3 linked regions of the Vulgatibacter sp. genome follow. The protein of the gene in region 3 binds, or shares a complex with, the protein of the main gene of each other region. Links are inferred from orthologs where the notes say so. Each region holds a gene or a part of one and is shown on either strand. Other genes may lie near its edges. The genes, in order: ACESMR_RS21565, ACESMR_RS21540 and ACESMR_RS23025.

Evidence for each region.
Region 1: the proteins of ACESMR_RS23025 (region 3) and ACESMR_RS21565 are in contact, whole or in part, in a cryo-EM structure (PDB 7NYH), measured with the Escherichia coli proteins. The link is inferred for Vulgatibacter sp. from one-to-one orthologs.
Region 2: the proteins of ACESMR_RS23025 (region 3) and ACESMR_RS21540 are in contact, whole or in part, in a cryo-EM structure (PDB 7NYH), measured with the Escherichia coli proteins. The link is inferred for Vulgatibacter sp. from one-to-one orthologs.

Annotation. Positions count from the first base shown.
Region 1 is NZ_JAWLCN010000013.1:79,641-82,609, forward strand. What follows is about bases 6-2,824. They hold ACESMR_RS21565 (complex I subunit 1/NuoH family protein), read left to right. Parts: upstream 6-613; coding sequence 614-2,035; downstream 2,036-2,824. Other genes in these bases: ACESMR_RS21560 (2Fe-2S iron-sulfur cluster-binding protein), read left to right, coding at 6-600; ACESMR_RS21570 (NuoI/complex I 23 kDa subunit family protein), read left to right, coding at 2,092-2,824. Outside these bases: more of ACESMR_RS21560, read left to right, coding at 1-5; more of ACESMR_RS21570, read left to right, coding at 2,825-2,847. UniProt on the Escherichia coli protein: NDH-1 shuttles electrons from NADH, via FMN and iron-sulfur (Fe-S) centers, to quinones in the respiratory chain. The immediate electron acceptor for the enzyme in this species is believed to be ubiquinone.
Region 2 is NZ_JAWLCN010000013.1:74,348-77,416, forward strand. Bases 56-2,974 are described here. They hold ACESMR_RS21540 (NADH-quinone oxidoreductase subunit A), read left to right. Parts: upstream 56-1,293; coding sequence 1,294-1,656; downstream 1,657-2,974. Other genes in these bases: ACESMR_RS21530 (RrF2 family transcriptional regulator), read right to left, coding at 56-265; ACESMR_RS21535 (PHP domain-containing protein), read left to right, coding at 346-1,185; ACESMR_RS21545 (NADH-quinone oxidoreductase subunit B), read left to right, coding at 1,681-2,247; ACESMR_RS21550 (NADH-quinone oxidoreductase subunit C), read left to right, coding at 2,244-2,819; nuoD (NADH dehydrogenase (quinone) subunit D), read left to right, coding at 2,856-2,974. Outside these bases: more of ACESMR_RS21530, read right to left, coding at 1-55; more of nuoD, read left to right, coding at 2,975-3,069. UniProt on the Escherichia coli protein: NDH-1 shuttles electrons from NADH, via FMN and iron-sulfur (Fe-S) centers, to quinones in the respiratory chain. The immediate electron acceptor for the enzyme in this species is believed to be ubiquinone.
Region 3 is NZ_JAWLCN010000016.1:7,537-10,685, reverse strand. Bases 1-2,999 are described here. They hold ACESMR_RS23025 (NADH-quinone oxidoreductase subunit J), read right to left. Parts: upstream 1,763-2,999; coding sequence 1,238-1,762; downstream 1-1,237. Other genes in these bases: nuoF (NADH-quinone oxidoreductase subunit NuoF), read right to left, coding at 1,759-2,999; nuoK (NADH-quinone oxidoreductase subunit NuoK), read right to left, coding at 927-1,235; nuoL (NADH-quinone oxidoreductase subunit L), read right to left, coding at 1-898. Outside these bases: more of nuoF, read right to left, coding at 3,000-3,084; NADH-quinone oxidoreductase subunit NuoE, read right to left, coding at 3,088-3,149. UniProt on the Escherichia coli protein: NDH-1 shuttles electrons from NADH, via FMN and iron-sulfur (Fe-S) centers, to quinones in the respiratory chain. The immediate electron acceptor for the enzyme in this species is believed to be ubiquinone.

The sequences.
Region 1 (2,969 bases), on a different replicon or contig from region 3:
ACGGGCGACGACTTCCTGCTGAAGGCGGACCGCAACCCGAACCGCAAGGGCGTCGAGCTCGCGGCGCAGGCCTTCGGCCTCGGGCTCCGCAGCTGGAACGACCTCGGCAAGAGCAAGGCGCAGTCCGTGCTCCTCGCCGGCGTCGACGTGCCCTCCGAGGGCGAGCAGTTCGCCGCGTGGCTCGGCAACGCCGGCTCGGTGGTGGCGCTCGCCGCCAACGACACCGCGGTGACGAAGGCGGCCCACGTGGTGCTGCCGCTCGCCACCCACGCCGAGACCGAGGGGACCTTCGTCAATTTCGAGGGCCGCGCCCAGCGCTTCCTGCCGGCGTACCCCGCCCGTGGCGACGTGCAGGGGGGCTGGTTCTGGGCAGGCGCCATCGGCGCGGAGCTCGGGCTCGCCTACCGCTACGCCTCCGCCCGCGAGGTCTTCGTGGAGCAGTCGCGGCGTCTGCCCGCCGGTGCCCTCGGCGACTTCGACTGGAACAAGGTGCCCCGCAACACCCTGCGTGGCGTGACCCCGCTCACCGGTGGCACCGTCGACGGCCGTCCCGCCGGCTGGCGGCAGCTCGTTCCGCTGAAGACGCCCACCTCCGCCTGATCAGGGGATCCCGATGCGCGCTGCACTCGTCACATCCGTCATCATCGGCATCCTCGCGCTGGCGTTCGGCGCGGTGGCCGTCTTCTACTTCCTCGCAGCCTTCGGCGGCGTGGTCACCGAGGCGCTCTTCGGCGCGGGCCGTGCCTACATCGGCATGGCGGTCGTCAACACGCTGACGCTGATCCTCGGCGCGGTGATGATCATCGCGTCGATGCTCACCCTCGCCGAGCGCAAGTGGTCGGCGATGATGCAGGACCGCATCGGTCCGAACCGCGCCCGGTTCTCGATCATCCCCGGCCTCAAGAACCGGCCGTTGGCGGGCCTGCCCCACTTCCTCGCGGACGGCATCAAGATGCTGACCAAGGAGGACGTGGTGCCGGGCTCGGTCTCCCGGACGCTCTACGCCCTGGGGCCGATGCTCGCCTTCGCGCCGGTCTTCGTGCTCTTCGCCGTGGTGCCGGTGGCTCCCGCCATCCCCGCGGCGGAGATCCCCTTCATCGCCGGGATCGCCGATGCCTTCGGCGCCAGCGCCGCCTTCCCGGTGGCGCTCACCGTGGCGCCGAACCTCGACATCGGCCTGCTCTACATCTTCGCCTTCGCCTCGCTGGCGGTGTACGGCACCTCCCTCGCGGGCTGGGCGTCGAACAACCGCTTCGCGCTCCTCGGCGGCGTCCGCGGCGCTTCGCAGATGATCGCCTACGAGATCGCGCTGGGCCTGTCGCTGGTGGGCTGCATGATGGCCTACAGCTCGCTGCAGCTCGAGACGATGACCGCCGCCCAGTCGGTGGGCGTCTTCGGCGGCGTGCTGCCGGCCTGGGGCATCTTCCTCCAGCCCTTCGGCTTCCTGCTCTTCTTCACCGCCGCCTTCGCGGAGACCAAGCGCGCCCCCTTCGACGCGCCGGAAGGCGAGTCGGAGATCATCGGCTACTTCGTCGAGTACTCGGGCATGCGCTTCGGCCTCTTCATGATCTCCGAGTTCATGGAGATCGTGGTGCTCTCCGGCGTGGTGGTCGCGATCTTCCTCGGCGGCTTCCACCTGCCGCTGCCGCCGGCCTGGGGCGTGGAGCAGTGGATCGCCGCGAATTGGGGCGTCTTCCCGCTCGCCGTGATCCTCGGCCTCACCTTCCTCGCCAAGCTCGGCATCCTGACCTGGGTGCAGCTGGTGATCCGCTGGACGATGCCGCGCTTCCGCTACGACCAGATCCAGACCCTGGGCTGGAAGGTGCTGCTGCCCCTCGCCATCGTGAACATCGTGGTGACGGGTGTGCTGATCCTGCTGGATACCTCGCTCGATCTGCTCGCGCTCGTGGGCATCGTGCAGCTCCTCCTGCTCGTCGGCATCACGGCGCTCTACCCGTCGAAGCGGCCCACCAGCGTCCGCTACAGCGGGGAGAGCACCGCCGCTCCTTCCGTGGCCTCCGGGCACGGTCACTAATCGAATCCGCCAGCGCCGGCGCCTCCCCGGAGGCGTCGGCGGGAGATGGTCCCCAGATGGCCCACGATCCCAAGCACGCGCCGCGCGAGTTCCACATCGAGGAGGACAAGGGCCTCTCGTGGTACGAGCGGCTCTACATCCCCGAGGTCCTCCGCGGTCTCGCGGTGACCACCCGCCACTTCTTCGGCAACTGGTTCGGCAACCGCGACGCCAACCCCGAGGTCGTCTACCGCAAGGGCACCCTCGGCAACGCGGTCTCCACGGTGCAGTACCCCGAGGAGAAGATCCCCTACCCGGTGGGCTACCGCGGGCTGCACCGCCTGGTGCCGCGCGAGGACGGCAAGCCGCGCTGCGTGGCCTGCTACATGTGCGCGACGGTCTGCCCGGCGCAGTGCATCTACATCGAAGCGGGCGAGTACGCCGACGATCCGATCGAGAAGTATCCGACGGCCTTCGTCATCGACGAGCTCCGCTGCGTGGTCTGCGGTCTCTGCGTGGAAGCGTGCCCGAAGGACGCCATCCGCATGGACACCTTCACCCACGTGCCGCCGGAGTTCCGCCGCGACGGCTTCGTCTATCCCGTCGAGCGCCTGCTCAAGGGGCCTGCGGTGAGCTACCCCAGCGATCCCTGGGTGAAGCGCCCGGATTCGAAGCAGCCGCCGCAGCACGTGCCGATGCACGGCCTCGCCAAGCACAGCACCGAGGCGGTGGAGTCGAAGGCGCAGCACCCGGTGGGCCGCGCCCATCCGACGCAGCCGCGCTTCGTCGAGGCGGACTTCCAGAAGCCGGTGATCGGCGCCGGCCGCAAGTAGGCCGGGGCGGATCAGCCAGCGAACGCACGAAGGGCTCCGGCGACGGGGCCCTTCGGCGTTCCTGGGGGAGATGGGCGTGCACAGGAACGACGAAGCGGGGCCGCCATCGCTGGCGTGCCCCG
Region 2 (3,069 bases), on a different replicon or contig from region 3:
CCTCGACCGCCTCGATCACCTCGAGGAACGAGATCTCCCCCGCAGGCTTGGCGAGCGCATAGCCGCCGCCGCTGCCGCGTTGGGAGACGAGCAGCCCGGCGTCCGCCAGGGTCTTGAGGATCTTGGCGAGGAAGTCCTCGGGGACCTCGATCCGCTTGGCGATGTCGCGGAAGGGCATCAGATCACCCTGCGGCCGCCCGGCGAGAAAAATCATCGCGCGGAGGCCATAGTCGATCTTGCGGCTGATCTGCAGGACGTGCTGCATTGCCTTCCCCATTCCGCCCGGCAGCCGTGCATCTGGCGCCGGCGGCCTTTATAGCTTGGTGCTTCGAGGAACGGCCACCGGTGATCGACCTGCACAGCCACACCACTGCGTCCGACGGCGTCCACCCACCCGAGGGGCTCGTCCGCCTCGCGGCAGCAGCAGGCGTCACCGTCCTCGCGGTCACCGACCACGACACCACCGCCGCCATCGCCGCGGCCACCCGGGCAGCAGAGGAACAGGGCGGGGCGCTGCGGATCGTCCCGGGGATCGAGATCTCCTCCCTCTGGAAGGGGAAGGAGATCCACGTCCTCGGCCACTTCATCGACCCGGCCGACGAAACCCTCTGCTCCCGGCTCGCCGTCTTCCGGGAGGCGCGGGAGAACCGGATGGCGGCGATGGTGGAGCGCTGCCGCTCCCTCGGCCTCGACGTCACGCTCGAGGAGGTCGAGGCCCGCCGCACCGGCCCCGGCACCCTGGGCAGGCCGCACCTCGCCAGGCTGCTGGTGGAAAAGGGCTACGCCAGGGACTTCCAGGGCGCCTTCGACAAATGGATCGGCAAGGGATCGCCGGCCTGGGTGGAGCGGGCGATGCCCGACGCCGCCGAGGCCATCGCCCTGATCCGCGGGGCAGGGGGCTGCGCCACGGTGGCCCACCCGGCGCTCTCCGGCCTGGTGGAGAAGGACCTGCGCGCCCTGGCTGCTGCAGGCATGGTGGGCCTCGAGGCGGATCACCCGGCCCAGACGCCGGACGTTCGCAAGAACCTGCGACTCCACGCTCGCACCCTCGGGTTGTGTGCGACGGCAGGCTCCGACTACCACGCCGATGAAACGGGCGGGATGCGACTCGGCACCGAGGGCATGGAACCCGGCGAATTTGCTGGCTACGAAGCCCTGGCGACACGTTCCACAATGGTACCGTGAAACACCCTTGTCCGGCAGTGGATTGTCGTTGACAGGGTGGGGGTCGGTTCCTATCCTCCGCGCCTCGCAAGACCCCCAAAGGTCCCCGCGGACGAAAGGCTCGGCGTCATGGAGCACTTGCCCAATTGGTTTCCGATCCTGGTCGTGGTGGTCATCGCCACGGTCATGGTCCTGGTGCTCACCTTCCTGAGCTGGCTGCTGGGGCCGAAGCGGATGACGGCCATCAAGGCGACCGCCTTCGAATGCGGCTCGGAGTCGTCGGGCAGCGCCCGCGAACGCTTCAGCGTGAAGTTCTACATGGTTGCGCTCCTCTTCGTCGTCTTCGACGTCGAGGCCGTCTTCCTCTACCCGTGGGCCGTGCTCTTCAAGGAGCTGGCCTGGCCGGGGTTCATCGTCATGGGGATCTTCCTTTTCCCCGTGGTGATCGGACTCGTCTACGAGTGGAAGAAGGGCGCGATGGAGTGGGATTGATCCCGCTCCTCGAGGTGAACTGAGATGGCCGAGAATTTCCAGGCGATTACGACCCGGCGCGAGGAAGCACAGGGCTTCATCGAGCGCATGGTTTCGCGCGGCCTCGGTTGGGCGCGCAAGTACTCGCTCTTCCAGTACCCGTTCGTCACCGCCTGCTGCGGCATGGAATACATGTCGATGGCGGGCGCGCGTTACGACATCGCCCGCTTCGGCGCCGAGTTTCCCCGGTTCTCGCCGCGCCAGGCGGACCTGCTCATGGTCGTGGGTACGGTCAACCTGAAGCAGGCGCCGATCCTCAAGCGCGTCTACGAGCAGATGGCCGAGCCGAAGTGGGTCATCGCCTTCGGCGTGTGTGCGTCGTCGGGCGGCTTCTACGACAACTACGCGGTGCTGCAGGGCATCGACAAGATCATCCCGGTGGACGTCTACATCCCGGGCTGCCCGCCGCGTCCCGAGCAGGTGCTCGACGGCCTCATCCTCCTCCAGGAGAAGATCCAGGCCCAGTCTCACAAGCTCATCGACCGCCACCCGCCCGAGCCCGAGCTGGTTCGTCCCGCGGGTCGCGACCTCGTCTCCGGAGTGAACAAGTGAGCGAGTTTGCCCTCCAGCGGATCGCCGAGCGTTTCCCCGACGCGGTGGTGCAGGGCTACAGCCTGCACGGCGACGAAACCCTCGTGATCGAGCGCGCCCACCTCCTCGAGGTGGCGCGGTTCTGCAAGGACGATCCGGAGCTCGATCTCAAGCTCCCGCTCTCCGTGACCTGCGTCGACTTCATCGACGAGAAGCCGCGCTTCGAGCTGGTCTACACGCTCTACTCGATCACGAAGAAGCACCACCTGCGCCTCAAGGTCCGCGTGCCCGAGGAGGATCCGGTCGTCGCCTCGGTGATCTCCGTGTGGCGCGGCATGGACTACTGGGAGCGCTACTGCTGGGACATGTACGGCGTTCGCTTCGAGGGCCGTGGCCCGGTGAAGCGGCTGTGGATGTACGAGGAGTTCGAGGGGCACCCGCTCCGCAAGGACTACCCGCTCCGCGGCCGCCAGCCGCTCATCCCCGAAGCGGACGTCCAGGACATCTACCGTGGTCCCGGCCCTGGCCCCGGTTCGCCGCCGGCGAGCCGGCCCAACCCGCCGCGTCCCTCCCAGCTTCCCGTCATCAAGTAGCCTCCGCCCTCTCGCAGGACGGAAGAGGCAGAGAAGATGCCTGTACAGCGCGATTTCGAGGGAGCGTCCGGCGCGGACTCCGCACTGGAAGCACGCCTCCCCACCAAGACGATGTCGCTCAACATGGGGCCGTCGCATCCGGCGTCCCATGGCACGGTCCGCTTCAACATCGAGCTGGACGGCGAGAACATCGTGAAGCTCGATCCCGAGATCGGCTTCCTCCACCGCGGCTTCGAGAAGAGCTGCGAGA
Region 3 (3,149 bases):
TCATCGCGGTCGGCGTGTAGACGTAGAGGAACGAGAGCCGGGCGATCATGTAGACGCCGGCGGTCACCATCGTCGCCGCGTGGATCAGGGCCGAGACCGGCGTCGGACCTGCCATCGCGTCGGGCAGCCAGACGTAGAGCGGCAGCTGCGCGCTCTTGCCGGTGGCGCCGACGAAGAGGAGGAGGCAGGCGACGGTGAGCACCGCGCCGACGGTCCAGCCGCTCCACAGGCCGCCGCCGAGGACTGCGCCGGGAAGCACCCGGGCAGCGGCAGCCTGCAGCTCCACGAAGTCCACCGTGCCGAAGAGGCCGATGAGCGTGAAGACGCCGAGGAGGAAGCCGAAGTCACCGATGCGGTTGACCACGAAGGCCTTGCGGCCGGCGTAGGCCTTGGTGTCGTCGGTATACCAGAAGCCGATGAGCAGGTACGACGCGAGACCCACGCCTTCCCAGCCCACGAACATCACGATGAGGTTCGCGCCCAGGACGAGCGTCGACATCATGCCCACGAAGAGGTTGAGGTAGGCGAAGTAGCGCCAATACCCCTCGTCGTGGCTCATGTACTCGGTGGAGAAGAGGTGGATGAGGAAGCCGACGCCGGTGACCACGCAGATGAGCGTGGCCGAGAGCCGGTCGACGGCGAACGCCATCTCCACGGGGATGTCGCCGATGGTGAACCAATGCCACCACAGCTCTTCGATGCGCTGCGAGCCGCCGAAGCTGACTTCATAGAGCGCGAGCGCCGACACGACGAACGCGCCGAAGATCACGCCGAGCGCGATGAGATGAACGTTGGCCCGGCCCAGCCGCTTGCCGAGCAGGCCGTTGATGGCCGCGCCGATCAGTGGCAGCAGGACGATCCAGTGGAGGGCGTTCTGCAAGCCCAGGGTAGGATCCATCGGAGAAATCTCCCTCGGTCGTCCGGGGTCAGTACTTGAGGGCGTCGACTTCGTCGACGTTGATCGTGTTTCGCGTCCGGAAGACCGCGATCAGGATCGCCAGGCCAATTGCCGCTTCCGCTGCAGCCACCGCAATCACGAAGAACGCGATCGAGTGCCCCGCGGCGTCGTTCAGGTTGCGGGCGAAGGCAAGGAAGGTGACGTTGGCTGCGTTGAGCATCAGCTCGACGCCCATGAAGATCAGCAGGGCGTTGCGCCGGATGAGGACCGCGGCCAGGCCGATGGCGAAGAGCGCGGAGGCGAGCGCCAGATAGTGAGCGAGCGGTACGGTGTTCATGCTCAGATCTTTGCCTTGGCGACGACCACCGCGCCGACGATGGCGACGAGGAGGAGGATGCCCGTCGCCTCGAAGGGGAGGATGAACTGGGTGAAGAGGATGCGCCCGACGCCGACCACCTCGCCGAAGTTCGCCGCGAGCTGCGTCGGCATCTCCTGGTTCGGAAGCCCCTCGAACACGGTGTACGAGAGCATCCAGAAGACGAGGGCGACCGCTCCGCCGACCACCGCGCCCACCGTGATCCTCTGCTTGCCCATCTCCGCTTCGGTGATGTTCAGCAGCATGATCACGAAGAGGAAGAGCACCATGATGGCGCCGGCGTAGACGATGATCTGCAGCGCGGCGAGGAGCTCCGCCGAGAGCAGCACGTAGATGGCCGCGATCCCGAAGAACGTGAGCACCAGGCTCATCGCCGCGTAGACCGGGTTGCGGGAGAGGATCATCGTGAAGGCGCCCGCCAGCGTGAGGATCGCGAGCGGGTAGAAGATCACGCCTTCGGCGACGGCTGCGGCGAGAAGCGGCGTCATGCGCGGACCCCTTCGTCGGCGAGGATGCCGAACGGGTGCGGGAACGGGCAGCGGTGCTCGTTGATGTGCTGCTCGAACTCGGCGCGGAACTTCTGGACGAAGGAGTGGACCGGCAGGGCCGCTGCGTCGCCGAGGGCGCAGATGGTGGTGCCGAGACCGATCGGCGGATAGGGCGCGATCGAGTTCACCACGGAGAGGAGCAGGGTCAGGTCCTTGGGCTCGCCCTGTCCTTCCTCGATCTTGCGGAGGATGCGCTCCATCCACGGCGTGCCTTCGCGGCAGGGCGTGCACTGGCCGCAGCTCTCTTCCGCGTAGAACTTCGAGATGCGCCAGAGCGCCCGGACCATGCACGTCGACTCGTCCATCACCACGATGGCGCCGGAGCCGGCCATGTTGTCCTTGGCCTTGAGCGCCTCGAACTCCGCCCACACGTCGAGTTCGTTCGCTGCGAGCACCGGCGCCGAGGAGCCGCCGGGGATCACGGCCTTGACCTTGCGGCCGCCGGGAACGCCACCGCCGTACTCGGGCTTGTGGATGATGTCGAGGAAGCTGGTCTGCATCGGGATCTCGTAGACCCCGGGCTTCGCCACGTGGCCGGAGATGCTGATCAGCTTGGTGCCGCCCGACTTGTCGGTGCCGAGCTTCGCGTAGGCGTCGGCGCCCATCTGGAAGATGGTGGGCAGGGTGTTGATCGTCTCGACGTTGTTCACCACGGTGGGCGCGCCGAATAGGCCCTTCACCGCGGGGAACGGCGGCTTGAGGCGCGGCCAGCCCTTCCAGCCCTCGAGGCTGTTGAGCAGCGCGGTCTCCTCGCCGCAGATGTAGGCGCCGGCGCCGCGGTGGACGTAGACGTCCAGGGCCCAGCCCGAGTCGAGCACGCTCTTGCCGAAGATGCCGGCGGCGTAGCACTCCTCGATCGCCTTCTCGAGGATCTCCGCCTGCTCGAGGTACTCGCCGCGGATGTAGATGTAGCAGGTGTGGACGCCGAGGGCCCACGACGCGATGGCGATGCCTTCCATCAGCGAGTGCGGGTCCTGCTCGATGATGAGCCGGTCCTTGAAGGTGCCGGGCTCCGACTCGTCGGCGTTGATGCAGAGGTACTTCGGCCCCTCGACGTTGGGGACGAAGCTCCACTTCATGCCGGTGGGGAAGCCCGCGCCACCGCGACCGCGGAGGTTGGACTTCTTGACCTCGGCGGTCACGTCGGCAGGCGCCATCTTGAGAACCCTGTTGAGGCTCTCCATGCCGCCGTGCTGCTTGTAGAACGCGAGGCTCCGGCTGTCGGGCTGGAACCAATTCTTGGTGAGGAGCCGCTCGGCCATGTCTTACGCCTTCTTCGGGGCCTGCTTGCGCAGGTCCTCGATGAGCTGATCGGCCTTCTTGAGGG